DNA from 2 places in the Brakhagea baltica genome. Region 2 is predicted to be linked to the other one. Evidence: riboswitches for the same ligand, from Rfam matches in the RefSeq annotation. Region 2 holds a riboswitch; the other holds the start of a gene.

Region 1 (16,389 bases), 330 kb from region 2:
ACGACTTCGCCGTGCTGGCCGTAGAGGGTTTGGGATCGTAGACCGTGTTCGTTGAACGTTTCGATGACTCGCCCAGCGTCGTCGTAATGGGCACCGGAGAAGGAGATGACCGTGCCAGCAGAGATTAGGCGAGAGGTTGGAGGTTGAATGCCAGACGTGACGATGTCGATGTTGAGCCCAACAAGTTGTTCGGTTCGTTCGACTTGTCCGAGTGTGTTGTAAACGGTATGGGTGCCGGTGATCTCTTCGGGATGGTTGGTAAAGACATCTTCGGTAAAGGAATCGGTGGAGTAGATGGCACGCCCTGCGGCGTCGTAAAGTGTTCTTGATAAGAACCAGACAGAGTTTCCATTTTCGTCGATGGATTCTTGGCGGTATTCGATTGCCAAGCCACGTCTGTCGTAAATTGTTTCCGAGTTGAGCCCGGTCGAATCGATTTGGGTCGAGCCACGATTGAGCGCATCATAGAGAACACGAGAAGTCTGACCACGAGGATCGATCGATACGTCGAGTTGTCCGTCTGGTCCCAGGACGGTGGTAGAACTAAGGGTTTTGTCTGGCAAGATGCCGTTAGGGTCGGTCCAAACATAGGAAGCCCCGATTTGGCGACCGACGGAATCATACTGCATGGAGCGCGAGTTGCCATCAGCGTCGGTCATCGCGATGATATCGCCAAAGGTGTTATAGACCATACTAGAGGTCGTGGAGGTCCCGACGCTCCAGTTGGATTGCGTCACGTGGGTAATGTTCCCAAACGAGTCGTAACCGAAGGTAGTGCTGTTACCCAAATGGTCGGTTGTGCCGACCAATTGATCGTCATGGAACGCAAAGGTTGTTGCATTGCCGAAGACATCGATGTTCTGTCGCGGGTAACCTTGATTGTCATAAATGGTTCGGGTGACATGGCCACGGGAATCGGTTTCGCTGGTCCGCTGGCCCCATTGGTTGAAGGTGAATTTCACGACCTGGTCATCGCCAGTCCCGGCAGCAATCTGCTCGGGGGTGTCCGGTTCGCCGACAATCGTGGTCATTCGGCTGGGGAGTCCCCGCTTTTGGTCGGAGTACTCGGTGAGGATCACGATACCTTGTTCGTCGACGCTGCGGGTAGGGTTGCCGTGCCGATCGAGCGAGACTTCGGTCGAGCCCGATGCTGACGTGCTAGCGACGGTGAGTTCAACGATGTCGTAGGCGATTTGAGCCGATTGCCCCTCTGCGTCGACCAGTTCGATCAAGCGACCTGTGTCGGGATCGAAGTTGGCTTGTACTGCAACCACCCCCAGAGGATCGGTGATTTGCGTAAGGTAATGAGCAGCGCCGGGGATTCCAGCAAAAGCAGGATTTTCTGCGAGGTTATAAGCGAACCGGATCGGCGTGGGATCGTTGCTCGGGTCCGCATCATTGAGGCGAGCGGTGGCGCGGCGGTCGTAGAAGCTAACTAGTTGCCCGGCGGCGTTGTACTCGTACAGGAGCGAATGCCCAGCGGGATCGGTAATTCGAGTGATGCGACCTCGCATGTCTCGTTCGAACAAGATGCTGCGCCCGCGATTGCTGTGCAGACCGTCGTAGTGCGGTTCGACTCGGTTACCATAGCGATCTTCTAACGAGACGGTCTTACCCGTTGTAGCGTTGACATTGTATTTGATACGACTCGGGAACGTGGTGACTTGGAATGCGTTGCCGAACTCGGGGTCTTGTGGGTTGTAGGTCGTGCCAAAGCCACTGAGGTATTCGTTACCGAGTTTTTTGAGGCCTCCAGCGGGAGCTTCAAGGCGATAGCTGTTCCCAGCGTCGGGAATAAAAAAGCTTTTCCAACTGAGGGGAATTCCGAACACGGATTGATCCGGAATCGCATGGAACGTGAATCCCTCCTCGGTTCCTTCTGGGGTGGTTACAAAGACGCGAGTCCCATCGACAAAGGCTCGGAAGCGACCGGAGCCTACTCCACCCAAGGTCGAAGCGTCTATCCGCACGGTCGCTTGCCGGATATCGAGCGACCAGCCATAACCAAAATCACCTGACGTTTGGGCATCGAGCGTATCGTATTTGCGAACAATAGTTATAGGAATTCCGGCAACAGGGATAGTGAGATCGTTAAAGGAGAGGGAAAAATTACCCAGCTTCAAGCGGCCTTCAACCTGGACGTAGGTGTCGCGGATCGTTTCATTGAATCCAGCATCTCGGGCGATGGCTCGGAGGATATAGGAACCATTTGGAAGATTGGTCGGGTCAAAAAGCCCGAGAGAGAGGTCGGTGACACTCGAGAGGGTAGAGCCGGCGGAAGCGACACGGGAGCCAAAGGGACGGAACGGAGCCGATCCATCGGCGGGTGCAAAGAAGAGTTGTACCGAGGTCAGGTCGTTTTCTGGATCGGTAACGGTAAGATGAACGTGGGTGGGGGCGGTGATGGAGGTGCCACCAGTTGGCTGAGTGAAATGGATTACTGGAGCTGCGTTGTTGGGATCCCGAACGAATACATCTAGGGTGGTCGTGGTGGTATTGCCTGCCCAATCAGAGGCAGCAGCGGTAACGACGTAACGCCCTGGGGTTTGGAACGTAAATTTGCTAAATCCTGCGGAGGAGATGGGTAAATTGGTATCGTTAACCCGAAGGGTTCGCTCAGCGATACCTACATCGTCGCTCGCGCGAACTTCGATGGACAGTTCGGTACCGACGTTGACAGATGTTTGAGGAACAATAATTTGCACCGATGGTGCCGAGATGTCTGGCTGGACAGTCAGTATCCAAGATTGTTCGATTGGGGTGGGAACACGGGAGTCGGTGAGTGAGACAGAGATAGAGTGCTGCCCGATGTTCGCTGCAGAGGTGGTCCAAGTGACTCGACGGGTTTGGGGATCGAAGACCAGACCGTTGGGTGCAGCGACGAGGGCAAGCGTGAGTGAGTCGAAGTCGGGGTCCGAGACCAGGACATCGTAGCGATAGACGGCTCCAGCGGTGATGGTGGTTGGGGGAATCGAGTCGTACTGAGGGGGGCGATTGGCCGTGCGGACTGGGAGGTTAAATTGATAATGTGCGGCATTGCCAGCGGGGTCACTGGCTGTGAGACGGACAGCATGAGAGGTATTGACCAGGGAGGCAGGTGGATTCCAAGTCACAATGCCGTCGGTGGCGTTGATGGTCAGACCGGCAGGTCCGGAGACGACGGTGTAGGTGATCGGATCACCTTCGGGGTCGGTGGCCGGAAATCGGCGGGAGTAAGTACTACCGATTTCAGCGACTCCGGGGGGAGTGTTTTCGAAGGCGGGTGGATCATTGGGACCAAAGGCATCGACACGGACATCGAACACTATTTGCGTGCCTGCACCTAAAGGATCAACGGCGGCAACGTGGAATCGGTAGGTGCCCTCGGTTTCGGGAGTCCAGGAAAGTACGCCGGTGGTTTCGTCGAGCGTAGCAGCGTGATTAGGGTAGTCGGGAACGAAGCGGAAGAAGATCTCATCCCCATCGGCATCGACTGCTGTAAATTTGGTTTCGTACGTTGTGCCGCGACGATGATGGACGGGCGGGTCACCTGCGATCAGGGCGGGGCTATTTCCGGATCGCGTGAGCAGTGTATAGGTGAAACGATCGGATGCACCGGCGGTATCGGTCACTTGGACAGTTATCGTTTGCGAACCGACATTACTGAAGGTGGGGCGATAGTCAACCAAGCCGCGTGAGTCGATGCGGACTCCCGATGGGGCATCGACCAGGGACCAGACGAGCGTATCGCCGTCGGGATCGAACGCGTCAAAGAGGGCTTGATAGGGGCGTCCCGCTGCTGCGTGCAGTAGAGCTGCTGGGGGAGGATTGTTGGATTCAAGAGAGTAGTCGGTACCGCGAACTTGAACGCTGGTAATAGACGGTGCGGTGTTGGCAGCCGAGTGTGCGACGTTGATGCGCCAGGAGGCTGAGTTAGAGCCACCTCGTCCGTCGCTGACCGAGACAGTCACGGAGTGAGGTTCGCCTCCCGTGGTGACTTGTTCGGAACTGGGTGTCCAGCGGAGTATGCCCTCGTTGGTCACGGTCAGGCCTTTGGGACCGGAGACGAGAGTAAAGGTTAATGGATCGGCATCGGGGTCGGTGGCGGGGACTTGCCACAGGTATTCGCTGCCGAGTTGGAGTCGGTTGCGCGGGGCACCGGTGATTTGGGGTGGCTGGTTGTTGCCTGTATCGATGACTAGGAGGTCAAAAGTTTGCTGGTCGCGGGCACCGAGGTTGTCGGTGGCGAAGACTGTCAGGGTAAAGCTACCTGGAGTGGTTGGAGTCCAGGCAAGGAGTCCGCTGGTGGGATCGATGCTGAGTCCATCGCGCGGCACGGCGGAGAAACGAATGGTATCACTGGGGTTGGGATCGACAGCGGTTATGTTGTAAGAGAGAGATTGGCCCAGTTCGAGGCGAGTGGGTGGGGTACTAGTGATTCGGGGAGGGGCGTTGGCGAGGACGGGAAGGCTGAAACTTTGGGAGATGGAGGCCCCAAGCGGATCCGAAACGGTGACGATAAAGGGGAACTGTCCAGCAGAGGTAGGAGTCCAAGAGAGGAGTCCGGTGGCGTCAATGCTGGCCCCCCGGGTAAGGGAATCGGCATCGAGAGAATAGGTCAAGGGATCGCCATCGGGATCAGTCGCGATCACAGGGTAACGATAAGCAAGGTTACGGACGGCGGGTCCGAGTGGCGTGCTGGTGATCTCGGGGGGCCGATTGGGTTGTCCGGTCGGGAGAATTTGTAATGTAAAGGACTGCGTAAAGGTGCCGCCGGTGGAATCGGTTGCGGTGATGGCGATGTTGACCGGTTCGGTGCGATTAGGTGTCCACTGAAGGAGAGCAGCTGCGGTGCATTCGCTTGTTCCGGCGGGGCAAGATTGCGAAACTAGGGTGAGGCCACGAGCAAGCGCGATCTCGTCGAGTGTGAGGGAGATGGTATCATCAGGGTTGGGATCGGTGGCGATGACGAGGTATTCGTAGGGTTGGCCAACGCGAGCCGGACTTGTAGGGGTGCTGACGATGCGTGGGGGAGCGGCATCGGAGACCGGGAGGAGGAATTCTTGGTAGGCGACTCCGCCGCGCCCGTCGTTGGCGGAAACGACAAAACGATAGGCACCGTTGGCTAGAGGAGTCCAGGCGAGGAGCCCGGACTGCGGATCGATCGTGGCACCGGTGGGAGATTGGTTGGGGAGGAGACCAAAGGTGATAGCGTCCCCGTTTGGGTCGGTAGCCGTGACGGGATAGGTCCAGAGGAGTCCCGGGACCGCAGGCCCGGAGGGGTGGCTGGTGATGGTGGGTGGATCGTTGGTTTGCGAGACAAAGAGTCGGTAGCTTTGAAAGGCCAAACCACCTCGTCCGTCGGAAACGCGCAGGAGTATATCGTGCTCCCCTAGGTCTGCTGAAGTGGGATTCCAGGCGACAACACCGGTTTCGGGGTCGACGACTAGACCATAGGGAGCAACGATCGCGGAATACGAGAGTGGATCTAAATCGAGGTCTTCGGCGAGGATTTGGTAGCGGTAAGGGCGGTCGACGACGGCGAAGTCGATAGGAGTGGAGAGAATATTAGGTTGACGATTGGGGGTGACTGTCGGGGGGGAGATTTCGACAAGCCAAATTTGTTGATCGCTACCACCTTTCGCGTCTGTCACTCGAATTGTGACCGCGTGCAGGCCGATTTGGTTGATGGTAGGAGTCCAAGAAATCTTGCCAGAAAGAGGATCGATCTGGAGACCTCGTGGGATTGCGGTGCCACCGGCTGCAGGACCGATGATTCCGAAACGGAGTTGGTCGCCGGAATCGAGGTCGAAGGCACGAGCTGTGATTTCGATCGGTTGCCCCGCGGGAACCACCATAGGGGGAAACGGGGCTAGGATAGGCGGATTGTTTTCTGCACGAACATCTCCGACGGTAACTGTCCACGTCTGTGTATCAGTTGCTCCCCAAGGGTCACTAGCCTGAAGTGTGAATTCGTAATGGCCGGGTGCGGACGGCCGCCAGCGAAGTTTGCCAGTATCAGGATCGAACGAGGCACCGTGGGTTTCGCCGATCAGTTCCAAGGTGACGGGGTCGTCATCTGGATCGATGGCTGCGGAATTGTATGCATAGCGATCGTTGATGGCGACAGGGATGGAACCGACGGTTTCACCGGCACCAGGTCGAACGAATTGCAGGTCGAACACATAAGCCTGACCATCTCCTAGAAACTCGGTTTCAAAGGGAACGATAGAGCCAGGACGAACACCGAATTGGATACCGGTGAGGTTGGTAAATCCGTTAGTGAAATCGGTAGCCAACAAGTCGACGTTGGTAGGAGCGTTTCGTACAGCAGATTCGATGGCAGCGACAACACCTGCGGAGAGGGAGTTCGGGTCGTCGGTGATTTGAAAGTAGAGAGGTTCGCCAGGGAGTATGGAGCTGTTCGGAATATTGTTGGCGAGGGGCTGATCACTCGAGTTGATAGCTCCAGTGAGTCGCGAGATCGCCTCTAAGGTTTGACGAGGTGCTGCGGAGATTGACGCATTTGTACCGAGTCCGACGACGAGAGCACCTTGAAGGAGCAGTGCATCGATCGCTTGTTGGATCGTAGCACCTCGTCCTCCAGGAGTGTTATCGCGAGAGAAAGAGGAGAGCTCGGAGAGAGGGATTTCCAGGCCGTTGATACCGACGATGCTCGTCGCTCCATCAGCCTGGTAAGCCGTGCCGGTATCGGTTGCGGCGAGGATAATTGGGATAGCACCTGGGCGGAAGCCCGCTCCCCCTCGGGTGCCTGGGCCGAATGGGACAAATTCGTCGTTTTGATTACCGTTGTTACCAGATGAGATCGCTTGTGTGTAAGTGTTTTGCAAGGGTTGGCGGGCTACGGTGAAGCCGAAAGGCTGAGAACCTGTGGACGAACCAAATCCACCCGGAGACACCGTGATGCGGTGTGCGCCGGGGGATAGCAAAATGGGACGGGAGAGGAAGGGGCGTTGATTGTTAGGGTCATATCCCTCAATGGATTCGAACCAGTTCGACCCACCTTGGGCAATGAAACTCCAGTCGGTAGAGCCACTGGTGCGTGTCACTGTAACATAGGACCAGTCGTCAAGCTGAATTTCGAAATCTTCTCTGGGATGTTCAGTAGAGACTGTTCCGAAAATCGGTATGTCAAAATCAATCGAGATGGGTGTCGGATAAGATACGGTCGAACCAACCCCATTCGGCGTGATCATCAGGCTAATGTCTTGCTGGCTGGAGTAGCCTGCCCAGAAGGTCGGTTGCAGACCGAATTGGTGGATTGGATCGCTGTTAGAACCGGGATTACTACTCGAACTCGGATATTGGAATACGATCAAACCGTGAGCGTCAAGGGTGATTTCGGGAGCGGGGACTAGTCGAAAACGCTCGCCAGGGGTGCCATCGATTCGCACCCAGTGCATTTGGTTCGCTTGAACAGAGAAGCTTGATGGGTTGCCTATGGCTGCGGTTGAGGAAGACTGAATAGGGAAAATTGAAGGAATAAATCGAATCGGGTTGGTTGGGTTGCGACCGCGAATGGTCAAAGTATAGGAATCGGCTGCGAGAATATGCTGTTGGTCCCGTGGATGGAGTGTGCTACCGTCGAAACCGTGACCAGAACCGCTAATGGGGACTCGTGTGTTTATGAAGTCCGAAAAGACATAGCCAGAAGAATCGGTGAGTTCCCAAATCACCGATTCGGACGCGGATATGGCATCGAACGAAACGAAACTGGGGGAAGCGAGAGTAAATGTGTACTCTCGCCAGACATCGGATGGGTTTGCATCGAGGGTTGTTTCGACGTCAAACGAGAGGGGTTGGGAGATGGGCGCGAAAGTTGTTCGCCGAACAGTACCAGGTTCAGAAAGATTATTTGCGACGAGGAGGTACTCGCCATCAAGAGAACTCATATCGATGATTGAGGCACCCGGTTCAAAGGTGCGAACGAGGCGATCTTGAGGGTTGAGCAAAAACCATTGTCCCATTCCTCCGTTAGTCGACGTTTCGATTTGGAAGAACTCGCCTTCGGTTAGGTTGAATCGGTAGGCTCGGTTCGCGAGAGTATTGGCTGGAACATCAAGAGTTACATTGAGGGGCAACTCGACTGCTTGAGGGCGTTGTTGACTGAAGTTAATGGAAATGAACGGCGGGACGTCGCCTGAATTGCCTGGTGTTGTTTGAGTGCGTACCGCACCTACAGGACCACTTTCGAGGAGATTACCATTGTTGTTGCCGTCGAAACCTACCCCCGTGGCGACTTGAAAGAGGGCTTCGATCAGGGATTCTGGACCATCACCTCCACTTCCTGGAGCTGTCCGATTCAAGGCGGAAACGATCCACTCGTTCATGTCAGGCCAATCGACGGGTAGAATCGGTTGGTTAAGAATGAATGGACGGTCCAATGTTGAGGTGAATTGCCATGGGTGACCGTAGTCCTCAAACCGTCCAACACCGAATCCGAAATCGACGTCGGGCAATGACGTCTGCAGCTGCGTTATAACCTGAGGGAACACGTTGGCCAGAATGGGGCCCTGGCTGGCGAAGCTACCCGTATCGTCTAAGAGGAGAAAAACGTCGACTTTAGGGAGAGTCCTGGGGATCTGGACGGTGACGGGTATATTGGCTAATTCCCCCGGTGCAAGATCTAGTTCGATCATTGAAGGTGTAACGATACCTGAGGCTTGGCCTAGGAGACCGGCGATATCGAATTCGAATTGGGGAGTCGTTACGATCACCGGGGGGCGATTGTTGGGATTGGGATGGACGTAGATTTCGTAACTTTGAATCGCGACTCCCCCACGTCCATCGTCAACTTGCAAGGAGACTGGGACAAACTGACCAATGTGTTGCGGAGCAGGTGTCCAAGATACATTGCCAGCCGGGTTGCCTGGATCGCCCGAATGTGCAGGCCCCCGTTCCATTCGCATACCATCGGGACCGGCCAGGATCGAATAAGTTAGCCGGTCTAAGTCTGGATCGTTGGCTCGTGATGCGTATGTGTAGGGAGAACCCACATAGGCGTCCACGACTGACATGGTGACGAAGACGGGAGGCCGGTTAAGACCACTGCTCGATACGCTGATAGTGTAGATTTGTGTATCGTAGGCTCCCCACGGATCGGTGGTGCGGAGCGTGACGAGATGACTGCCCTGTTGGGAGGCGGTCGGTGTCCATGTCACTTGACCGGTTGCCGCATCGACTGCCAAGCCGCTAGGTCCCGAGATGAGAGCATATTGCAATACATCGAGGTCTGGGTCAATCGCTTGACTGTTATAAACATAGGCGTTGCCGAGTGCGACCGTAGTGACAGGAATTGAGGTAAATCGAGGCGGACGGTTAATAGTACCGAGGACTTGGATTCGGTAGTCAAATCGTTCGAGGGTTGACTGGTGGAACTCCAATGGAAAGCGGATCGATTGGCCGGGCTCCCAAGCGGTCTCGACGGCATTGGCAAAAATGTTTCCTGGGGCCAAAGCAGGTGTGGCATCAAAGAACGGTGAACCGGCGAGAGCGGCGACGGCCGGATCGATAAAGCGACTCGTATCCCATGGAAGAATGCCCGCATATCCAGTGAGGGACGCGGTCAATGATTCGATCTGATCGACCGTTATGAGCACCGGGCCTCGAATCGCTTGTTGGGATTGGTTGGTGAGGGTGAGACCCGCGATGACGGTTTGCGTATCGGTATCGTAGGCGGTCCAATCGTACTGAATTGCAATCGAAGGAGTGATCTGGCTCAAGTGTCGCCAATCGTCCGATTGGAAAGCGCGAACAGAGCCATCTAGAGTACCGGGGAAAGGACGATCGGTGGAGAAACTGGCAGCGACGCGTTTAGACCCAGGTATTTGGGTGACATGCGGGAGGAACGAAACGCGTGTGCTGTTGTCGGAGTCGTTATTGACCAAACGGAGAACAAGATCTCCCGTGAATCCGTCTGGCAGATGAGACACATCGATAGTGAGTCGACCTCCTATATCGGCTGGGCCAATGTCGGTGATCTCATAATGGGTGCCTGAAGCGACAAGCGTGGTTTGCGAGTCGGTCTGGTTGAATAGGGCATCTCGATCCGGTGCGATCGAGCCCACCACCGGGCGACCCGCAGAGTCTAACAAGGCAACTTCAAACGCATCTCGCATGCGGCGACGATCTGTTCGATCGAAGTTAAGACGAGAAAACGTAGTTTCTAAATGGGAGATACCAGCGGCGAGCGTTATAGGAAAACGATGTTCGGTAACGAAGCGATCGCCTTCAACGATTTCGAGCCAATCGGAGAGGACGGTAATCGTAAAGCTCTTTTCATCAAAGAGACTCGGGGAGCCATCATCGGTTACGCGGACAGTTATTGGGAAAGTGGTTTCCGAGAGGACCGATGGGGCGGTCCAGCGGAACAGGCCAGTTGTGGGATCAATCGAGGCGCCTGCCGGTGCACCGGGGCGCAATGAGTAGGTTAGGCGATTGGTGGGGATATCGGGATCGGATGCGGAAGTTTGTAAGGTGAGAGTTTGACCTGGAGTGAGCGTGGTGTTGGAAATTGGAGAGAGGATGGGCGGCCGGTTGACTTCGTGGACCGAGATCGTAAAGGATCGAATTGCAAAAGCACTAGCAGAGTCGGTAACACGGACCGTGACACCGTAGGTGCCTGGACCGTCCACTTCGGTGGGAGTCCAAGACAGTAGGCCTGTATTCGGATTGATTGAGAGGCTGGGAGGAGCAGCATCCAGGGAAAAGGTTAGGGTGTCGTTTGCAAGGTTGGGGTCTCCCGCAATGACTTGAAGGACGAAAAGGGTTTCCTCGGGATGAGCTTGATTGGGAATAAACGAGATAAAAGGAGCGGCGTTGGAAGTGACAGGTGGACTCAGGGTAAGATCGACAATCGCATCGTCAAATCCGCGATCCCCGATGATGGGAAGATTGGAAACAGGAGCGTGTTGCTCCCAGCCTATACGTAGTCGGTTTTCGGCCAGTGATAAAACGCGTAAGTGCGATTCAGGTGAACCATTGCTAGTCGCAGACTGAAGAACATAAACACGGACATGGGATGCAGCGGGAAGCGAGAGTTGAGTCGTGAGATCAAAAACATCGCTGCGCGAATAGAGAACGCGGCGGGATGCTGATCTCCAAACGGCCTGGGGGTATTCCGGGTGGTCAGGAAGAAGTCCATTAACGCGGCCTTGTTGGTCATCGACCACGAAAATCCCCATCTCATTGAACTCTCGTTTTCGTACGGTGAGTTGAGCTTCGATGTTGACTATTTGATTTTGGGAGCCCGGCAGGTGAGCGAGCGGAACGCTGATAAATCCAGCGGGAGCGACTTCGGAGTCACCAGGATTAGGAAATACGAAACTACCGGATGCGCCGGAGTTAATTGCATTAATAACGCGAAGGACATCGAGGGGTGTGAGTTGGGAATCACCATCGACATCGTAGTAATAATCAAGAGGGTTGATCCGGATAGGAAGTGGTCCCGATCCGAACGCGTTGATACGATTGATGAGAACGAGGGCATCGAGGGGCGACAGGGTTTGATCATTGTCGACATCGAGGGGGCGTGCAGGGTTTTGCCATGGGGAGTAGAGAACGCGTCGATCTTCGAGTTGTTCGAGAAGAATGGAGCGGGTTCTGGCTCGATTCTTGTTAAGGGAACGGCGCTTTTTAAGAATTCGCATGGGAGTGTGTCGTGAAATCAGGTCATGAAGAGAATGACGAGGCTGAGTCCAGTCTCAAATCGAACGTTTGAGTTTAACGGTTGTAAGGGCTGAATGTTGTGCGATGTGCGCAAAACCAGAAAAAAGTGATCAACCGGAAAAAGCGTCGAATTCGGAGAAAGCAAAAAATCGAGAATAACTGTCAGTGACGTAAACAGTTAAAACAGGAATCAAATCCATGAGATTTATTAATATTATTCTCTCAGGGGTGGCTGGTTTTTGCTCGATTGGCTTTGGTCCACGAGTGGACGCCCAGGTTACTTTCTCGCTCTCGGATGCATCGTTCGCAGATACTACAGAAGAGAGCTCGGGATTAGCAACTTTCGATCCGGCCCCCTCGACGGAAATCTTATTGACTGATGAGGATCCCAGTTATTCCCAAGGATCAATTGAGCGGCTTGTTCTGGACAAAGAGAACTTGAGATCCTTACGTTTTAAGGACCGAACCCCCGCCATGATCGGCGATTTTTTTGGTGGGTCCCATTGGCGATTCGGTGCGAATTCGGTAATCGATCGGGCGTTTATCGTCGCGGATGATTTGGATGTGCCGCTAGTATTACCAGGGGCCGGCAGCGTGTTGTCGATCAGCGAGACAGGGCCGATCGGTATCTTTAGTGGCAGCGTAACCAAGATCCAGGAGCTTCAAGCTCTATTGCGAGCGGGACAACCACTGTCAGGTGTAAACTTAATCGGAACACTCCCCGACGATGCTACCTTAACGACCGCATTGACGGTCGGAGATATCCAGTCGCAACTGGGGAACGCTGTGTTGCCGTACACCATCATTGCTTTGGCTCCTCCGCCTGCGGCTTATGATGCGGCTGTCAATGCAATCTTCTCAGCCAATAATGCCTTGCCTGGAACTACGGTTTACTTGGCGCCTTCATCAGGTGCATTCACTCAAGGAGGTGTCAACTCCATCAATGGTGGCGATGATTTGGATGCCTACTACTTCTACGAGTACCGAATGCGAGTTGATACTCGGCTCATCGATGCCGCAAGTGGCGGCGTCGGGCGTGTCAAAATCGCCGAGGGCGGAACAGTGTTGCCACAGACTCGAACGTTCCTGCATTATGGACATTTTCATAATGTGGCTTATGGAAACACTCGTGTTGCACTGAACCGATTCACCCCAGGCTTTGAAAGAGCTTTTGCGGATGGGTTGTTCTCCGTCGAAGTGCGAGCACCAATCGCTGCTGACGCGCGGGCTCTTAGCACTTGGGATGGTGATCGTATGAACGCCAGCGGCGAAGTGCGATTCGGAAATCTCACGACCTATCTCAAGACCCTGCTCTTCGATCGAGGCCCTCTCGCCGTATCGGCTGGATTGGGTATCGCGGCTCCGACGGCAAGCGATCTGCGGGTTCGACTGCCTGATGATACTGAAGTGCTGCGAGTCGCGAACGATGCGGTCCACTTGCACCCGTTCGCAGGCGCGTTGTTCACACCCAACGAGCGATTCTTCGCTCATGGATTCTTGCAATGGGATCTCGCAGCCGGTAGTAACCGAGTTCTTCTGGCCGGTGACAACAACATGATGACCGCAGGAAGAATGAACGATCCTAATCACTTGCTCGTGAGCGTCGGCTTGGGGACATGGCTGTACAAAAGCCAGGCCCGCCGCGGGCTGACCGGCGTTATCCCAATGCTCGAGGTTCATCACGCCAACTCGATCGACCGGGGCCAAGCCATGATCTCTGGCCCGATCGAGGTGGGGAATTATTCCGGCACAATGAGCATGACCAGTGTCGTGGCCGGAACGACTTTCGAGTATTCGCGACGAACCCATCTCACCTTGGGCTATGGAACCGCACTGACCAACGGCGAAGGACGGCAATACGACGGAGCCTTTCGCGCCTCGCTACAGCGAGGCTGGTAGCTTACTCCCGTTTTTGGTCGCTAGTCCCCAACTCCTCGCGAACTTTGTGCACTATCGTGGCGATTCTGTGTAACGCATTTTTCGTCTGCGCCATACCCAAAGTGAGCCAGCCACTGCGATCAAGGCTAAACTTGACGGCTCAGGGACAGCGGCGAAACGAAGATTATCGAGTGCGACATAAGCGGGAGTGTTCATGCCCCAAGCTCCCACGTCACTAGACGAAAAGGAGAGTCTCACAGATCGAACGATTCCCAGGGAGGTCAAACTGAGATTGGTCCACTCGTCGATAATGTAATCCAAGCTGTTGTCAGCGAACCGGAAATCCGCCAAATAGAAATCGACGCTGCCCGTCGTACTGCCAGTTGCATTGACGTCCGAGAATCCCGTAAAAGTAACACGGAACCAATCGGGATCGTTACCCGTTAGACCTCCGAACTGTTTGGAAAACGAGTCGCCGTCTCGCATGGACAATGCCGTATAAGTTGTATTCGTCACCGACATGGAAATGAGTCGGCTACTCTCGGGCATGTTAAAGAATGAATTCGCCCCCCCAAAAGCGACCGCATAATTTGAGGAGCCGTTCGCGCCGGCTCCTGGATTTGCCGATGCAAAAGCCGCATATTGATTTCCGAATCCAGATGTGGTCTTGTCCACAACATTGCTGTAGGCGAATCCGCTCCACGAGCCCCAGTTTGGATTGTAGCTGTTGTTAAAGAAGACACCGCCACTCGTCCAACCACCAGCCGCGTCGGCACCGTTGTAAAAACTGTTCTGGGATAAACTTAACTCTTCAAAACCAACAAGCACGTCTGCGTGGCAGCGGGGCAGCGACCAAAAACTCGAAATGCCGAACAACAATAGAAACAAAACTCTCATGAACTAAATCCTCAGGTTTAAAAAACAAAAATTCAACAAACGTTCCCTCGTTACGGAAACCAACTAAGCAATATGACTAACGGCCTTCGTTGCTTTCTCGTGCAGTCCGTCGCCGCAGCCTGCGAACGAGCAATGTGGCGGTGGACGGGAGGAACAAGCCACAACAGAGCAGTGGCACAACAACGAAATTAACCAGCAGAGATCGCATCTTGAATCCCGATCTGCGCACGAACTCGCCGAAGACTCGCGTCAACGCACGAGCCAAACGACAAAGGAGTCGATTCTAGCAGTTCCAAGTAAGTGTGATATAGACTCCAGCAGCTTTTACCGAATCCCCTCAGCCTGATCGACTTGCGAAGCATTCTCGGGAGCATGGTTGAAAAAGCAACTGCGACGAATGCTCCAATCCAAGAGAGCACGAAATCGTCTAACCCGAGGTAGGTCTTCTGACTCACTGCCGTATCGCCTGCTCACAGCCTTCTCATCCTTTTGCTCCGACGGTGCCGAAAGGCACCAAATCGGAAGGACAATGGCTCATTCGTTAGAAAGGAGCGACGATTGCGATTCTTTCGAAATCGCAGGCAGCACACAGCGGCCGGACCGTCCCGGAATTGTCTCTAAAAAGAGACGCACCGGAGTTCCCTGTTCATCCCGTTAGTTGCTAACGTGGATCACCTCAGGTCTGCGTACTTTAACGGTCTGGTAAATCATGTCAACTAACAAGACGGCAAAAATCGAGAATGCAGAATCGGAACCACTGTGAACTTTGCCAATGCGATTCCTTCGCTCAGTGGTTTACTTTGCAACCTCAATAGTCGCTGATGATCTCGCCTCCCTTGCGGGAGAGTAAGGCAGCAAACGTAACAACATCGATTTGCTCGTTCACGAAGCGAGCTGCACCATCGGCCATCAAGAAATTCGCACCACCTCGATGGTAGCTATGAAACTCCTGCCCAAAATCACAAAAATCTCCACGGCGACTTTTGAAAGGTGGGGCGCACGAATCCCAATGGGATCCGAGCTTGACCTTTGCATTCAGTGGAGAACTTTGGTCGAAGACATTTTTGTGACCAATCCATATCGAGTGCCTCCCCTCGGGGGCTTCGCCAATGACGATTGTTTGTGAGCTTCCGTCGAGGATATCCGTTACGCTGATCTGCTTTTCATGTCCAAAAAGCATCACGCCTCGACCGACTCCATCTTGGATTCCCAAATCGGAATAGTTGTTCTGGCAATTCCTTCGTGGAAAACATCGCATCGATCTTTCGCCGTAGTTGCCGCCGTAGTCCGTTCTGCCGAACAACACACTGGAACTGAGATCGTCTCCATTGGGTCGATAAAGTTCTGTTTGTGTGGCTGACGGGCATAGATAGGTTGAAACAAGCTTGGCTCCACCCGAGTGATTCACTGGATCGATGTACGGTACGCCGACGTCGATCTCCATATAGAGGGGCAATTGCTCGATGTAAGGTAGCGAGGCAGCTCCCCAGCTCGCTCTCCACCGTGCCCGTACGGTGGGATTGGTAAGGCTTACTGCTCCAGCACCCCCTACTGGAAACCTACGATAGCTACCATGATAGTTGTGAATCGCGAGCCCAATCTGTTTTAGGTTGTTCACGCATTGCATACGCCTGGCTGCTTCGCGAATTGCCTGAACCGCTGGCAATAGCAGCCCGAAGAGGACGCCGATGATCGCAATGACAACTAGCAATTCGACCAGCGTAAATCCAGATTTTAAACGCTCGGGCTGCAATCGCTCTCTAGCGTTCTTCAATATTTCGGCCTGGGTTTTGCGGTCCCCAACAGACCATTCTGCTATCTCGCTTCTCGTGCGACCACAACCGACGCAATAGGAATCCCCTGTGAGTCGACAAACACCGGTACAAGGGGATACTAGACTTTCCGAAATATCAAGGATCATAAGATGAACCCCATCGTCGTCGTCCC
Region 2 (16,389 bases):
TTCTTTGGTGGCTGCGTCTGCGGTCAAAGAGGTGGCCTTGTCCAGGAGCTTGCAAAGTACCGAGTGGTCGGCCCCTGCGAGCAAGCTGTCAGCTGATCATGTCGCGATCTACAACTCGGCAGGAGATAGCAGGAAGCATCGAAAATGGCTAGGCTTACTGGCAAGCCTGGCTGCGGTTTGCTTAGTATTTCTTTCTGTTCGATTCTTTGCAGATGGTGTTCGGGACGGTGGAATGCAGATCGCCATGGAACCTGGTTTTGATGCAAGGAAGCGATCGGGAGTCGAGTCTGAAATCGAATCGTTTTCGGCAAATGAAACTGGGGGAGTGGGTACGTCGGAAGATGTGGCACCTTCGGCGGCTGCTGCACCGATGATGGCTGAGGCGTTTTCTGCACAGCGGAATGCGATGGCCAACTCGATGACCAACTCGATGGACGCGAGCATGCCCAGCGAACCTCTGTCTCAAAATGCACAAGATTTCGTTGGCTTTTTGACTCGCAAGCTTAACAGCAACCAGTCCGTTGAGAACGGGCAGACGCCCCTGCAATGGAACATTCTAGTGGTCAATAGCGAGAAACAGCCGGATGCATTCGCCAAAGAGATCGAGGCAACGGATCGTGTCGCCGCATCCTCCGACGCTGCTGAAGCCGATGCTGCTGTCGTAGCCTCGGTAGCAGGGTCGGGCAGTCCGGCGGTTAACAATATTCTAGTCTTTGCTACAGATAGCGAAGATGAGATTGAGCTGCAACTGCCGGAGACTCAGTTCTCAGTTCTACTTGCTGCCCTAGAGCAAGATCCCGCCCTGGGCAACGAAAGCGTCTTGGTCGCCGTCGGGTCGGTTCCCGCAGAGGTGCCAAAATCTGCCAAGGATGAGACCGTTCGCGAAATGGTTGCGGAGTCGACGATCGGCTCGGAAGATTCGATTTGGCGATTCTCCCGCTCTGCGGAGGTTAGTAGTGATACCCTGTTTGCCTCCGGTGACGCACCACAAAGCGGTGGTTACGGTGGTGGTTACGGTGGTGGCGACATGCTGCGTTCCGAGTCGCTAGCTACCGGTGGCTCCAGCAGAACATCAGCCCCTGGTTCAGCAAGTCCTATGACGCTCAAATCGCGAGCCATGCGATCGGACGGCGGAACGAGAGGACAGGTCGAGTTTAACGATTCGGCAAAAACAGCCGCTTCCCTTGGTGCTGGAAATGGGGGCATGGGTGCCGGGTATGGAGGCATGGGTGCAGGATATGGGGGCTTTGTGCCACAGGAAGCACCGACGACTGAGGTCGAAAAGCTCAAGCGAATACGCATCAAAATCAAAAAAGAATCCACCAGTTCCGGTAGTGACGAATAATAGTTCAATTCCGATTGTTCCTTTAGCCGATGCAATCCTCTGTTCGAGAGAACCAAGAATTGGAAAAGAATTACCTGGGGGGGAATATGGTCCGCAAAGCCTTTTTGATAGCGGTTGCGAGTGTCGGCATCGGACTCGTTGCAGCAGAATGCTCACACGCTCAACAACCGCAGCAAGCCTACGGTCGGATGTGGGGAGGAACGAATGGTCAACGAGATTACAATCGTTTCCAACACTATCCTTACGTTTACTATCCACAGAACTTCTGGGGGAATGAGTATTTTCGAAGTGCTGATAGCCTCTATCATCGCTATCCAGCCGAGATGCAAATCCCCGTCTACAATCGCAAGTGGGAGAACTACTATCCCACTTCGCAACGCTACCACTCCGGCCATCACTTTATCCTCGACGTGTTCTAGGAGCACGCCTTGTAGAAGAGTGAGCTCCCTCTGAGATTTGCTTCGAGAATTTGACATTCCCGCACACTGTGGAGAGCCGATTGTCTCCACAGTGTTTTTGTTGCGCTGAGGGCTTGAAACTATGTCAAGGAAATCCGTTTTAGATCAGTTCTGTTTGAGTGGCCGCACAGCTCTTGTAACCGGCGGATCGCAGGGGTTAGGGTTAACCATAGCGACTGCGTTAGCCCAGGCTGGTGCGTCGGTGGTGATTGTCAGCCGGCGCATCGAGGCATGTCAGGCTGCCGCAGAAGCAATCCAGCGCGAGACCAATCAAAAAGCCTATGCTTTAGCGGCTGACGTCACCGATCCAGCGTCGGTTGACGAGCTTTTTAGGAACGCCACATCCCAGGTCGGAGCCATTGACATACTGCTCAATAGTGCGGGGCTCAACAAACGCGGAACGGTTAGCTCGCTCACGGTGGAGGATTGGGACCAAGTCGTTGATGCGAATCTCAAGGGGCCTTTCTTGATGGCTCGTGCATTCGGACCTGCAATGGCCGAACGCAAATGGGGGCGAATCCTGAACTTTGGATCGATTCTTTCCTACATTGGTATCGCCGGTAGAACTCCCTACGCCTCCTCCAAAGCAGGCTTGTTAGGGCTGACCAGGGTGTTGGCTTTGGAATGGGCCACTGACGGGGTCACCGTGAACGCCATCTGTCCAGGTCCGTTTGCAACCGAGATGAATCGTCCTTTGCTCAACGATCCGGAACAATACAAAAATTTTGTTTCGAAAATTCCTATGGGGCGTTGGGGGGAGTTGGATGAGATTTGCGGGGCTGCACTTTTCCTCTGTTCAGGTGCAAGCTCGTTCGTCACTGGCACCAGTTTGACAGTCGATGGAGGCTGGACTGCTCAATAGCCAAGTCTGTCATAGGCGTACTAATGAACATTAAATGACAACAAAGGCAGTCCAAAAGAGTTTGCGCCAGCGAAGGCGAATCTCAAGGGGAGCAAGTGTTCGGCAGGTCTTGGGTTTCGTGGTGGGACTTGTTGCAGTACCGACACCGAATTGTCGATGATCGTTCAGGCTAATATCAGGCGTAATGCAAGTCGTTTTTCGGCTGCCTGCGTGAAATTACCGCTAAGTTCTATGTTGCCGTGCATGCAATGTCTTTTATATTTGAATAGGGTACGAGGAACTTGATCGAGCACGATGGCGCGATATCTAGTTCAGCGATCCGATTCGAAGAGTATTGGAGGCTGGGGTGGCAAAAATAAGTGTGGCGGGCGTCGCTGCTGAGGACGTCTTGAACTGCTTGCCTGAGGGTGTGGCGATGATCGCCTCAGACATGTCGGTTCTATGGACAAACAGTTGTTTTGAGCAATGGACCGGCGGCGTAAGCCGCTTGGGTGAGAATTTCTATTCCGCATTGGCCAATCCTGAGATCGTCGGCTCGGACACTTGCCCACTGCAAACCTGTTTCTCGACTGGCAAGCTGGCGACTTCAACGATTTTCACAGCGTCGGGGGCGTATTATCAGGTCTACGCGGCACCGCTTCGCAACGACCAAGGAAATGACCTCGTCAAAAAGATTGTAGTGACTTTGAGCGATGTGACTGAGGAGGTTCTCCAAGAACAGAAGCTCGCCGCGATCCACCAAGCAGGTGCCAAGCTCACCGATCTCAAGCCAGATGAGATCTTTTTGATGGATGTCGATCAGCGTATCGAACTCCTCAAGGAGAACATCCGTCACTATACGCAGGATCTGCTGAATGTTGAAGTGATCGAGATTCGGCTCCTCGAGCAATCCACGGGGGATTTGATCCCTCTATTATCGGTCGGCATTGACCAGGTGGCTGCAGACCGTCGACTCATGGCCAGTCCCCAGGGTAACGGGGTAACGGGTTATGTTGCGGCTAGCGGTAAAAGCTATCTGTGCAGAGACACCACCAAGGACCCGATGTACCTCGAGGGCTTCAAAGGGGCGCGTAGCTCTCTGACGGTTCCCATTCTGTTGCACGAAGAAGTGATCGGGACCATTAATATTGAAAGTCCCAAACTTGATACGTTCACCATCAGCGACCAGCAGTTCTTAGAGATCTTCGCAAGGGATGTCGCGGTAGCCTTAAACACGCTAGAGTTGCTCGTTGCCCAGAAGAACGATGCCGCCTACCAGAGCATCGAGGCGATCCACGCTGCTGTTGCCCTGCCGATCGATGGGTTGCTCAGAGATGCCGTGCACCTGATGGAGAAGTATATTGGACACGATCCAGATACCGTCTTCCGCTTGAGAAGCGTACTATCCAAGGCCAGGGCAGTCCGGAATTCTATTCAGTCCATCGGCCAATCGATTGCTCCCATCGAAGTTAGCCCGGTCGGTGTCACGATTGAATGTTGTGGAAAACTGGCAGGTAAGCGGGTGCTGGTGGTGGATGCCGATGAGCAAGTGCTGTTGCAAGCCCATTCGTTGCTGGAACGCTACGGTTGCGTCGTAGAAACAGCTCGCTGCGGCGATGAGGCCGTGGCGATGGTGAAAACCGGCATCGACGAGCCATATCAGATTATCATTTCTGATATCAAACTGCCGGATTATTCAGGCTATCAACTCATGGTCCGCTTGCAAAAACTAATGGAACACGTCCCAATGGCCCTGATGACGGGATTCGGGTACGACCCAGGGCATTCTGTCGTCAAAGCTCGACAAGCCGGCTTGCATCCCAAAGCCATTCTCTACAAACCGTTCCGCCTGGACCAACTCCTCTCGGTTTCTGAGACTCTGCTCGACTACAAGCCCGACCCAGAACTGATCGCCACACCTCCGCAACCGCCCGAATCAACGCAGACCGAGTCAACGCCGTCCGAATCAACTCAGACGCTCCCGCCATCAGCTTAATCGCCTTCTTTGAATCCTCCCAAGTTACTCCCTTGATCGGGGCAGAAGTTTGTTCCTCTTCGCATTGATCGCGACCACGCTAGCCGGACAGGCCTATATCATCATTGGAGGTTTTAATCGCCTCAACGCGCAAGGTTGGAATCGCAAGCTCTTAAAAACCTGCGAGAAAATTCACATCCTCGTCGGATGTACTTTGCCGATCGTCTTCTTTGCCCTCGAGTGGTGGAGATTAAGTCAAGCCGTCCCAGCCAGAGAGATTCTGACATTTCTCGATCTTCATTTCGCGACGCAAACATACATGGTTCTGATGTCGGCGGTTACGATCATTTTCACACCAATGTGGATTGCGATCCGGCCTCAATTTGTCATGGCCAAGGACCGGTTCTATGTTGCATCTGAAGAGACATGGAGACCAAACACACTTAGCAGCGAGCCTTACTCCAAGAAGTCCACCAAGCTGCTTGGTAAGCTACCTCGCAACGAGATCGCCTGGACCGATACCAATCACAAGACGCTTGTATTGGATCATCTGCCTGAGGAGCTCAAAGGCTTCAAGATTGCTCATTTGTCGGATGTCCATTTGACTGGGCAGCTTTCTCATGAGTTCTACAAGCGCGCTTTTGATTGGATCATGGCGCAAGCTGCTGATTTGATCGTGCTGTCGGGTGATATAGTCGACTACGACGAGAACATTCAGGACATTCCCCTACTCTTCGAACAGCTTGCGGCACGGAAAGGTTGTTACTTCGTCCTGGGTAATCACGATAGACGATTGACTGATCCTCTGCAGGTGTGTGTGAGCCTTTCGAAATTAGGTTGGCAGGATGCTGGCGAGCGAACGCAAATTGCGCATCTCGGCGCACTGGAGATCCAGATTTTGGGCAACGAGCGACCGTGGTTCGATCGCAAAACCGACAGTGATCCAGAGCTGAAAGCCGGTGCATGGCGACTTGGGATTTCCCATTCACCGGACCAATTCACTTGGGGCATCGAGCGAGGTTGTTCTCTATTGCTGTGTGGTCACACTCATGGAGGGCAAATCCGATTCCCCTTGGTTGGTCCGCTTGTTTCGCCGAGTATGCATGGCAGCAAATACGCATCGGGTGTCTTTTATCGGGATGGCACTCTGATGCATGTTAGTCGTGGGATGGCCGGCATCCACCCATTGCGATGGGGGTGCCCTCCCGAGGTTTCCATTTTGCACCTGAGCTAAGCTTGTTAAACCCAGCGTTAACTTCGCCGACTATTCAGCCTCTCCGTTTTCTGCATAAACATATTAAGGATGGATATGGCTTTCTTGATCTCGTTCGGATCAGGACCGTGGCTTTCTGCTGATGCGTTTGTTCTAAAGGAAGCATGAATTTGAGTGCATTGAGTTTCAGCAAGCAACTCGGCCAGGTTCTTCGAGCGAATCCCACCTGCTGGTAGTAATTCGACACGGCCCAAACAAAAGTGTTGCAGCTCACGAAGCGTCGGGAGATAGTGCGTGGCATCACCCGCGCCACCGCTTGTCAGAATGCGATCCACACCCAGATCGTTAAGAATTTCGACCCCTCGAACTTTGTCCGCGATTTCATCAAATGCACGATGAAACACCAACTGACACGAGTGACACAACAATCTCATTTTCGCAAGAAAAGGAGTATCTATATCCCCCTCTTTAGTCAAGCAACCTGCCGCAATTCCATGCACCCCCAGGGAAACGATTTGCTCCGCTTGCTCTAGCATTCGTTGTTTCTCATCATCACTAAAGCAAAAGTCACCGGGCCGATTGCGTACCAGAACAACGACCGGGACTCGAGCCGTTGCAACGCACTGTCTGATCACCTCGATCGGCGGTGTCACCCCGCCTACATCAAGCTGACTGCACAGCTCAATCCGCTGCGCTCCCGCTGCTTCTGCGATCACCAATTCCTCTTCACTTTGAACGCAAACTTCAAGCATTCCTACCAACTCATGCTCCTCGGCAAGCCATTCATTCCGATCGAGATTCAACAAAAACGGGCTGAAGTATGGAACCGCCGCCATCGGACGGTATGTGCTCTCGGATGTTCGTCCCAAAAGCTACTCGCAAGATTTCCGGTCTCAGTACCTGGCTCGGTTTCCCAAAGGCCAAAAGACCACGATTGCCGAGAATGAGGACTTTGTCCGAAAATGCTGAGGCTTGATTCAAATCGTGAAGTGAGACAAGCACGGCTGTTCCGCGTTGGTCGACAAGATAGCGGATATGCCTCAAGCATTCCACTTGATACTTAAGATCCAATCCCGCCGTTGGTTCATCGAGCAACAGCAATGTTGCATTTTGAGCTATACTGCGCGCGAGCAACATGCGTCGCCATTCCCCTCCCGAAAGTTCCTCAACCTTCTGATCGCGCAGCTCCCAGATGCAGGATGCCTCCATGGCTTCCTGGATCATTTGGTAGTCTTCGCGGGTCAGTGGTAAAAACCAGCCCCGATGAGGTATGCGACCAAGTGCGACAACATCGTGAACCGTTAAACCAGCCCCGCGCTGTTCAAATTGAGGCATCAACGCAACGAGTTGAGCAAGTTTGCGTCGCGAAAGTTGATTGATCGATTGTCCTTGTACATGGACGTTTCCACTTATAGGTCGAAAGTGGCCGAGTATGGTGCGCAACAAGGTCGTTTTACCTGCGCCGTTTGCACCTAGTAGAGTTACCCACTCGCCTCGTTGAAGACTCATGTTGATGTTTTGGAACACCACAGTCTTCCTAAAGGAAACACTCAAATTCTCAATGCGAAGCAGATCGAGATGTGCACTCATGACTGAACCTCTTCAGGCGGCATCCCACGCCCCCCTTTCCGTTTCAGAATAAGAAACAGAAAAAACGGACAGCCCAACATGGCGGTGAGGATGCCAACGGGAAGCTCTGTCGGTGCCAATACCGTCCTAGCAATCATGTCTGCCACCACCATCAACGTTCCACCAATGAGAATGCTACAGAACAAGAGCGAGCCATGGCGTGGGCCGACGAGAAGCCGACCAATCTGCGGTGCAATCAAGCCGACAAAGCCGATGATCCCTGCGGTAGAAACGGCAGCAGCAGTAGCTAAGCTCGCTCCAACAACAATTAAAGCACGAAAGACGTAAAGGTTCAGCCCCAAGCTCTGTGCGGAAACATCTCCCAGCAAAAAGGCATCCAAAGCACGAGTACTTAACGCAAGCATCACAATCCCAATTATCGCCAGCCCGAGAGACATTCTGAGGCTATACCAATCCGAATCCGCCATCGATCCCATCAACCAAGAAAGTACGGCGACAGCTTTCTGGTATTTTAAAAATAAAAGTAGCGACACCATCGAACTGCAAAAACTGCTGATCGCTACTCCAGCTAGAAGCAGGGTGAGCGACGACATGTTTGAGGCCAAGCTGCCTATTACAAATACGAGACTTACAACCAACAGCGAACCGAGCATGGCCCCCACGGCAGTCGATGAAAGACCAAACGCCCCCCAGGAAGCTCCTGCGGCGATCGTAAGTGCCACACCGAGAGCCGCGCCACTTGATGCACCGATGATGTAGGGGTCGGCCAACACGTTTCGAAACAAACCTTGAAAGCCGACTCCCGCTGCTCCGAGTGCCCCACCCACTACTGCTGCGTTCAATACCCGGGGCAGTCGCAAATTCCAGAAGATGAACTGTTGCTGCTCCGAAAGCGTTGAGTCTTGTCCCAGCAAAAAGCGTACTAACTGATCAAAGGGCAAAGTGACAGCGCCGATCAGCGTGCTTGCAAACATGATTGTTATGCAAGTCAACGCAATAATAGACCATCCCAACAGAGAGAGTTTTCTATGATGCATAGAATTCTAGCTGCCACATTACGGCCGCTCTTCCTCTGTAGAATGGAGGAGCGATACGATCTGATCTAAGGCCTCCAGCAACCGAGGGCCACATCGAGAAATATGATCTCCATTGACCAGGTAGACTCGCCGGTCTCGGATCGCTTGGATGGTTTGCCATCTAGGTCGTTGAAGCACCGAATTCAGCTCGACAGGGCGATCATGAGATGTCGGGCATAAAACGATCTCAGGATCCCTGGCGATGACTTCCTCAAGACTAATTCGCGTATACCGAATAGGCGTATCGGCAAATATGTTTTGGGCCCCAGCAATCTCTAACAGTTCACCGATAAAGGTCTCACCATTGATTGTCATGAGTGGCTCATCCCACACTTCGTAGAAGACTTTTGGGGATGGACGTTGCTCCGATTTCGGAATCCTGGCCACGATGGCTTGTAGCCTTTCCTGCATACTCCTAACGAACGCATCCGCCTCTGTGGCTCGATTCATGATCGAGCCTAGGAGGATCGTTTCATCGTAAAGCTCTTGCAAATTCTCAGCCCCCAATCCAAGAATTGGGATCTTCAGGGCTTCGAATGTCTCCGTCAGTGAGCCGTGAGTATCGGCTTTGCAGAGAATTAAGTCAGGATTTTGTGCAACAATAGCTTCGCGACTGATCCCTTCGAGCGGACCAGTTCCAATCCGGGGGATCGACAAAGCCTCTGGTGGGTAATCGCAACTCTGGGTTGCCCCCACAAGCGATCCCCCCAGATCCAACGCAAAAAGCAATTCGGTCGTAGCGGGGGATAGAGATACGATTCTTTTGGGAATATTCGGTATTGAGACACTGCGGCCCAACCGATCTCGAAAAACCCGATTCTGAGTCTCCGACGGAAGGGACGATTTCGCAGCGTCGTCTAGCGGGTCTTTTGATTGCGAATCTGTGAGTGGCATCTCGCATCCTGCGAAAAGACCACACAGCAGCCAAAAAGCAACCAAGGAGGTGATGGTTCTCAAGCTAATGTGTATCGGCATAGAATTTCTTGCTTGGCTCACCATCCCATGGTGGCCCGTGAGGCGAGATAATCGACCCACGGTTGGCAATCTTGCCATAGCTCTTGTCTCGTTGCCGTTCCCAGTCCACGAGGAACGATTCGTCAACAGTTTGGACTATTTAGGCAGGTCTTCTGGCTCTCGGCATTACCGTCTTTCGCACCTTCCCTCGGATTCTTGAAAAGAATTCCGAAGTGGTCAGATTGCGAATTTCGTAGCCGATTACAGCGGCGGGCCCGCAACGGATTTGCACCGTTTTCCCTTTTCATCCCGATCGCAACAAGCGACACGAGAACCTAAGTCATTGAACGAGAGACTAACCCAACAAAGCCTCTTCGTCAAACGATTCCAATTCCTGACGGCGATCCCCCCGTTCATGCTGGTGAGTCGCGGTCCTATACCCCCTCCCAATGCATTCGGGAGCCTCTCGTAGTGGACGAGGCAACGAGTCCTTTTGTACGGGAGACCGCCTGCTCGCACGCATCGTTGATGAGTAACATTTTCGTGCCTTGTGGTCGGAGCTCGGTACCTTAACTCGCGGAATTTTTCGTGCCTAGTATCGACTGAGCCCAGGCGAGGTCAGGACCCTCGAGCGGAGGCTCTGGGCTCGACTCATAGATGTAATCCTCGTAACCGGCGGCATCGTAGACTCGATGCAATACCGCTTGTAGATCCAGCGACGCATCCGGAAACTCACCCTTGAGCGGAATGGGAATAACAGGTAGCTGGTTTCTAATTCCAATCGGCCACGCTTCCACCTGGGGAAGCAGGGGCTTGCGATAGATCGCGACAAAATAATCGCTCGGAGGTAAATCGTTCAGTGGAAACCTAGGGCCACCTCGCAGCAGATCGATCTCTACCAGCGACGCAGTACTGAACATCAACGAGGTTCGCTTCATGATATGCTGATCGCGGTACGGGCCGTACCTTTTATTGGATGGGCTAAAGATTTCGATCATGGTCACGAGTTCTCGATTCTGACGATCATGAATCTCGACAAACGCATGGCGTTCTATATCGACATCTTCCAGCAATGCGATATCCGGCCTGCCGAGCTGCTTGCGTCTTTCCCCCCCGGACGGTTCGTGAATAAAGACTCGTTCCTCCAGCTTGACCATAAAGTTCGGGCGAACTTGGGCTGCGAGCACGTCTCGAATCTGCGCCGCGAAAGCGGTGTGAAAATCCTCCCAAACCGAAGGCTGTTCTAAGTACGGATTCATTCCAGGAAAAGGAGACGGCATACGGTGTTCCTTGGTGCGAGGCTTCACTTTCTACAGAAACGCTACCGTATCATTTTAGGTGCAATCTTAAGAATCGACGAGCTTGCTCCAGTGGGAATCCTCCAAGAAATCCATTTCCATTTGAAGTAATCAGCCTCAGTCTAGTTGATATCGTCTCAGTCGCTCGCGCAGCGTGGTGCGATGCATGCCAAGCACTTCTGCCGCCGCGGAACGGTTGCCATCGACGCTTTCGAGAACGGCTTTGAGTAGAGGTGGCTCCACGAAACCTAAATATTCTTCGTAAAGATTCCCCGCCTTGATGGACTCTTCCCCAGTTGCCGCATCGACATCATTTTGCTCATTTGTGGATTGACGGTTTGTGAGAATCCATTGCCTTGCCCAATTTAGGACCGCTTCCATCGCTTGGTCTGCTCCTTGCATCGCTGGGTTTTGCAATTCAAGAAACGTGAAATCACTGATATCCAATGGACGACCTCTTGCTAAAACTGCAGCTCGTTCGATCGTATTGCGAAGTTCACGTATGTTGCCAGGCCAATGCCATGACCGCAAATGGTGTATTACGTTATCTGGAATCGATGCTTTTGGATTTGGATAGCCAACTCTCGAGAGGAAATGAACAGCCAACGGTTCTATATCATCAGGTCGTTCTCTCAATGAGGGGAGCCGAATCTCCGCGCCACTTAAGCGATAGATCAGATCCTGTCGAAAACGCCCTTCTTTAGCAGCACTCTGTAAATCATGGTGCGTTGCGGACAAGAAGCGAATATCACAGGGACGGCTACGTATCTCGCCAACTCGCGAGTACTGCCGTTGTTCGAGTACACGCAACAGTTTGACTTGCAGACTCAACGGCAGATCCCCAATCTCATCGAGTAGGATGGTACCTCCGCTGGCTACCTCGAATAGTCCCGCGCGATTGTCCATCGCGTCGGTAAACGCTCCCTTGACATGACCGAACAGTTCGCTTTCCAGCAGCGATGGATTAAAGGTAACAGGCGCAACCGGCACGAACGGTTTGTCACTTCTATGGCTGTATCTATGAATAGCTGATGCCACGAGTTCCTTTCCCGTCCCGGTCTCGCCGGTAATGAGGATTGACAAATCGCTGTCGGCGACGAGAGCTATTTGTCGAAAAACAGCCTGCATGGCAGCGGAATGTCCGATGAGTTCCTGCGAATGGGGCCTGGAAACTGTCTCGCTAGATTTTTTGGCAGGGGAGTCATGCTCGGTTCGCTTGTTCTGCTCAACAATACGCAAAGCCTTCTTGCAAACATTGAGGACGTCGTCCGTCCCAAACGGTTTGTGTAGATAATCCACCGCCCCCTGTTTTACAACTTGAACTGCAATAGCCAAATCCCCAAAAGCGGACATGACAATGACAGGAGCCTGGTTTGTGGCGGCTTGAAACAAACTCAGCGACTCCACTCCGCTCATTCCTGGCAATCGGACGTCGAGCAAGACCAGATCGAACCGATGCGAACGAGCAATATCCAAGCCCTTCTCAGCGGAACCGGCTGAGAAGACGCGGAATCCCTCTCGAGAAAGGATTTTCTCCAATCCCCAGCAGATAGTAGGTTCATCGTCGACGACTAGAACATTCCATACTTTGGATTCGCCGATTTGGCTGTTCATGCTAACTCACAGGGAATCGGAGTTCAAAAACGGTGCTGTCGTCTTTACGATACCACTTCACGTCGCCCTTTAAGGAATCGGCGGCCTGCTTGACTAGCGGTAGCCCAAGCCCCATTCCTTCCGATTTAGAGCTTATGAAAGGTTCGAAGATCTTGTCCTGCAATTCCACTGATGGACCAGGACCGTTGTCCGAAACTCTGATAATACAGTAATGCTCTGCCCCTAACAAGGAAACAGCAACGTGGACTTGATCCCCTGCTTCCATTGCGTTCCAAACGAGGTTGCTCACGGCCGAGACGAGAGCTTCTGCATCCTTGACGTACTGCTGATTGATCAATTCGGTCATCTGCCAATCTAGTCGGATGGACCGATGTGAGGCGGCTCCCAAGAGTCCTGTCCTTAAACCCTCCAAGCATTCCTTGAGGTAAGCTTCTCTCACCATCAACTGCTTGCCCTTTACCATAGCAAGCAATCTTTGGATGTAATTCTCCGCTTGTTTCATCTGTTCGATAGCGATCGCCAGAGGGGGGGGCTCAAGCTCGGCGGCAGGATTTTCGGCTTGCTCGTTTGAACACGTTGATGCACCTGTCTGTTCACGCTGAGCAAACTCGACAGCCAGCCTCGCACCAGTCAATGTGTTACGAAGATTATGTGCTAAGCCGCCGGCCAGGTGTTCGATAACTTGTTCGGAATGAGTTTGACGTAGAATTTGCCACATATGCTCCAGTTGTTCTGTCATCGATTTTATCGATTTACCCAACTGACCAATCTCGTCAGATGAGTCGTCGGGAAGAGTAAACTCGAATCGCCCCTTGGCAATGTGCCCAACCTCCTTTTTCAATGTGGCAATTCTTTTTACAAGCCTGTGCGAGATGAAGAAACTGAGTGAACTCAGTAACACGATGGTCACAAGCCCTGTCAGCAAAGGGGGCACGATAGCATAGTAGACAATCTCTGACCGCTGCTTATCGTCGAACAACACGACTAACCTACCGGAGGGGGAGCCAACCGACACGGACCGCTGACCAATCTCGCTGACTATCATCGCCTGATAGAAATGTCCCTGGATTTCAGCACGCACGGGCACGCCATGCTCATCGGTCCCGATTAGCTCGACCAAGGAGACTTGTTCACTGACCGGAAAGGACGCGATCGATTCCTCGTTGGGAGCCGCGTTCTCTAGGACCTTACCCTCCGCATCCATTTTTATCCAATGGGCATCGGTGAGCTTGGACAAAATTTGTAAGACGTTACCGGTAAGCGGAAAACTAGTCTCGGTCATGACTCTCTTGATGGATTGGTACCGCTCCTCCATTTCGGTTGCAGCTCGCTCGATTGCCATGCGGTATGCGGCGATCGCGATGCCAGTCGCGGCAAGGACCGAGCCAATTAACATTGGCATCAGCAACTGCATGCGAAGCGAAAGTCTAGTAGGGAGCACTGTTAACGACCGATCTATTCAAATTTTGTCCACGCATGGGCAAGGATTAGCCAAGGGCCTTTAGTTGCTACTGTAAATGCCCCACATTCCAGGCTTTTTGGGGGCTGAATGGACAGTGGCACATCTTTTGTGGGAAGTGGCACATCCTTTGCGTATCCCGTTTTCAGGTATTAAATGATTTAACCTACCTTCTCCCAACGGCTTGCAGCCTAATAAGGGGGGAGGTTTGAAAGTTTTATACGAATTTTTGCAGGTTCTAGTCTAATTGGAAAATTTATGGGGTTAACAGTGAGCAAATCAAGATTCATAGATCTCGAGCGTCGCAACGCGTTTACCCTCATCGAGTTGTTAGTGGTTATAGCGATTATAGGGGTGCTTGTTGGCTTGCTATTGCCAGCCGTTCAGGCCGCAAGAGAGGCCGCTCGGAGGATGTCGTGCCAGAACAATCTGAAGCAACTGGCCCTGGCAATTCACAATTACGAATCGGCTAATCGACGATTTCCTCCCGGGGGAATTATTCAGTCACTGGTGGCTGCCAATACCAATGGGACGTGGTCCATTCACGGCAGAATCCTTCCTTATCTCGAGCAAGCCCAACTCTATCAACAAGTGGATTTGAACCTTGCATGGGATGATCAGGCTATCATTGCAGGGCTAAAAATACCTGTTTTTGCGTGCCCTTCAGACCCAAATTCGAACACCCCTCGTGATGTTAGCCCCAAGCTAGCTAGCCCGCTTTTTCCCACTACCTACGGGTTCAATTTCGGCTCCTGGATGGTCTTCGATCCTGTCACTAGGCAATCAGGGGATGGTGTCTTTGGCCCTAACTCCAGAACAGGTACCCGGGATATTACGGACGGAATGAGTAATACACTGCTCATCTCCGAGGTCAAGGCTCGTCAGTACTACGGGAGAAACGTCCCTGTCATAGGCGGAAATATGGTTCCGGCAGCTGACCATGCGTCCGTTCTCTCACGGATACCGAGTTCGTTCGGTTGGTGCCGCCCCAATGGTCATACGGAGTGGCCTGATGGTCGGGTCCACCACCACGGCTTCACCACAGCTTTGGGGCCAAACGGTAAGCTGCCACTAGCTATGATGTCGAATCTGTGCCCTGAGGGAATCGATATTGATTACACCTCGCAACAAGAAGGAACCAGTGGCACGGTCGCAACCGTGGCTGTTATCACGTCCCGGAGCTACCACACCGGTCTGGTCAATGCGGCTTTGGCCGACGGTTCGGTCCGAATCATTGATCAAAACATCGATCTAACCACTTGGCGAAGCCTGGGAACACGAAACGGTGGTGAGATCATTGTTGAGCCATAAGCTCGGAGGCACATGAACTTAACAGTATATCGCTATCGGTCTGCGTCAGCTAAGGCGAGCGGTAGATGAAAACTACCAGTTTCACGCTTGCTGGTTCGCAAGCAAATCCCGCTAGCTTGGGGACTGTCGATTTAAGTTGGCCTAATCGAGGTCGCCACCTACGATTCTCAGTGGATTAAGGAGGTCTCGACGATGCCTGCTTGTGCCGGCATTGTCGACGCTGCAACCGAGACAACAGAGCATACACTAGGGCCGGATCAGGTGCGTCCGGCCATGTTGCAGCCCAATACTCCGATGGAACATAGCCCGGTCCAACTTGGCTCTCTCGATAATTTCATCGGGAAGAAAATTAAATGCATTCCATCCCTACCGGAGCGATGGAATCGATCGTGCCCCCAAACGGGATGGCTTTGCTCCGCATCCCGAGTGATCATCGGTTGATCGGGTACAGTTTACAACCTAGCTGTGAATCCTCCACTTTTATAGTCGTAACGAGCCACGGGAAGTATCTCCCTTAGACCCGGGCCCCCGATTCAACGCTCCTAGCCCGCAGAGTGCGAGGAAGGCACCAATTTCCGCGAGCTTAATCCTGTCCGAATAGACTGTACTCGACGACCTCCGCACCGCGTTTTCCCGCTGGGATTTCAAGACCTTGAATCATCAACTGCGCTCCGGTCACTCTACGATCACCCCCTCCGTCCCAATCTTTGACCAAATACATCTTGTCCTCGCTCAGACCTCGCCATTTAATCCTAAACGGTGCGGCCACCTCATTGGCATCTCGAAAAAGCTGAACGATTCCAGAACCTGTACTTACATCGTGATACTGGTACGCCAGCGGCTGAGTCGAATCTAACGTCCAATCGGTAAGAGGGTAAAAATCTTCGTGATAGAGATTACGGACAGTATGATAACGTGCAAGATGCTGCCGCAGTTTTGCGATCGAATCTACATCTCGGTAGTTGATCGCAAATGACCCGCAACTCCCAGTCCCACTTCGCAGTGCGACTGCGGCCGACGATGCTGCACCTAACCCATGCAACGGCAACCAAAAAGATAGGCCCATTGCCATAGCTTGAACGTTTCGTGGATATTCTGGATTGTCCCAGCAGCTGTCGCTTCTCCATAACATCACACTGCGCCGCAGCGACTCAAAATCTAATCTTCTTCCTCCCGCTGCACAGCCGTCAATGATCAGCTTGGGATGCTTAGCTTGTAGTTGATCCAAGAACTGATACAGCCCGTTGATGTACTC

Evidence for each region. Region 2 has a riboswitch for cobalamin ahead of SH449x_RS02655 (ABC transporter substrate-binding protein). Riboswitches for the same ligand answer to the same signal wherever they lie in the genome.
Region 1: another riboswitch for cobalamin. It lies ahead of SH449x_RS04080 (hypothetical protein); the one in region 2 lies ahead of SH449x_RS02655 (ABC transporter substrate-binding protein).

The regions. Positions count from the first base shown of each region.
Region 1 covers NZ_CP197409.1:1,010,231-1,026,619, forward strand. The annotation lists gene SH449x_RS04065 (putative Ig domain-containing protein) at 1-11,648, opposite strand, end outside; gene SH449x_RS04070 (hypothetical protein) at 11,866-13,566, shown strand; gene SH449x_RS04075 (DUF4465 domain-containing protein) at 13,618-14,442, opposite strand; gene SH449x_RS04080 (hypothetical protein) at 14,631-14,897, opposite strand; cobalamin riboswitch at 14,862-15,136, opposite strand; gene SH449x_RS04085 (DUF1559 family PulG-like putative transporter) at 15,251-16,389, opposite strand, start outside.
Region 2 covers NZ_CP197409.1:678,967-695,355, reverse strand. The annotation lists gene SH449x_RS02695 (anti-sigma factor family protein) at 1-1,345, shown strand, start outside; gene SH449x_RS02690 (calmodulin-binding protein) at 1,375-1,764, shown strand; gene SH449x_RS02685 (SDR family NAD(P)-dependent oxidoreductase) at 1,886-2,665, shown strand; gene SH449x_RS02680 (response regulator) at 3,012-4,640, shown strand; gene SH449x_RS02675 (metallophosphoesterase) at 4,690-5,853, shown strand; gene SH449x_RS02670 (copper homeostasis protein CutC) at 5,871-6,584, opposite strand; gene SH449x_RS02665 (ABC transporter ATP-binding protein) at 6,616-7,422, opposite strand; gene SH449x_RS02660 (FecCD family ABC transporter permease) at 7,419-8,396, opposite strand; gene SH449x_RS02655 (ABC transporter substrate-binding protein) at 8,478-9,473, opposite strand; cobalamin riboswitch at 9,599-9,806, opposite strand; gene SH449x_RS02650 (DUF4058 family protein) at 10,022-10,732, opposite strand; gene SH449x_RS02645 (sigma-54-dependent transcriptional regulator) at 10,868-12,364, opposite strand; gene SH449x_RS02640 (sensor histidine kinase) at 12,366-13,766, opposite strand; gene SH449x_RS02635 (DUF1559 family PulG-like putative transporter) at 14,094-15,134, shown strand; gene SH449x_RS02630 (alpha-galactosidase) at 15,718-16,389, opposite strand, start outside.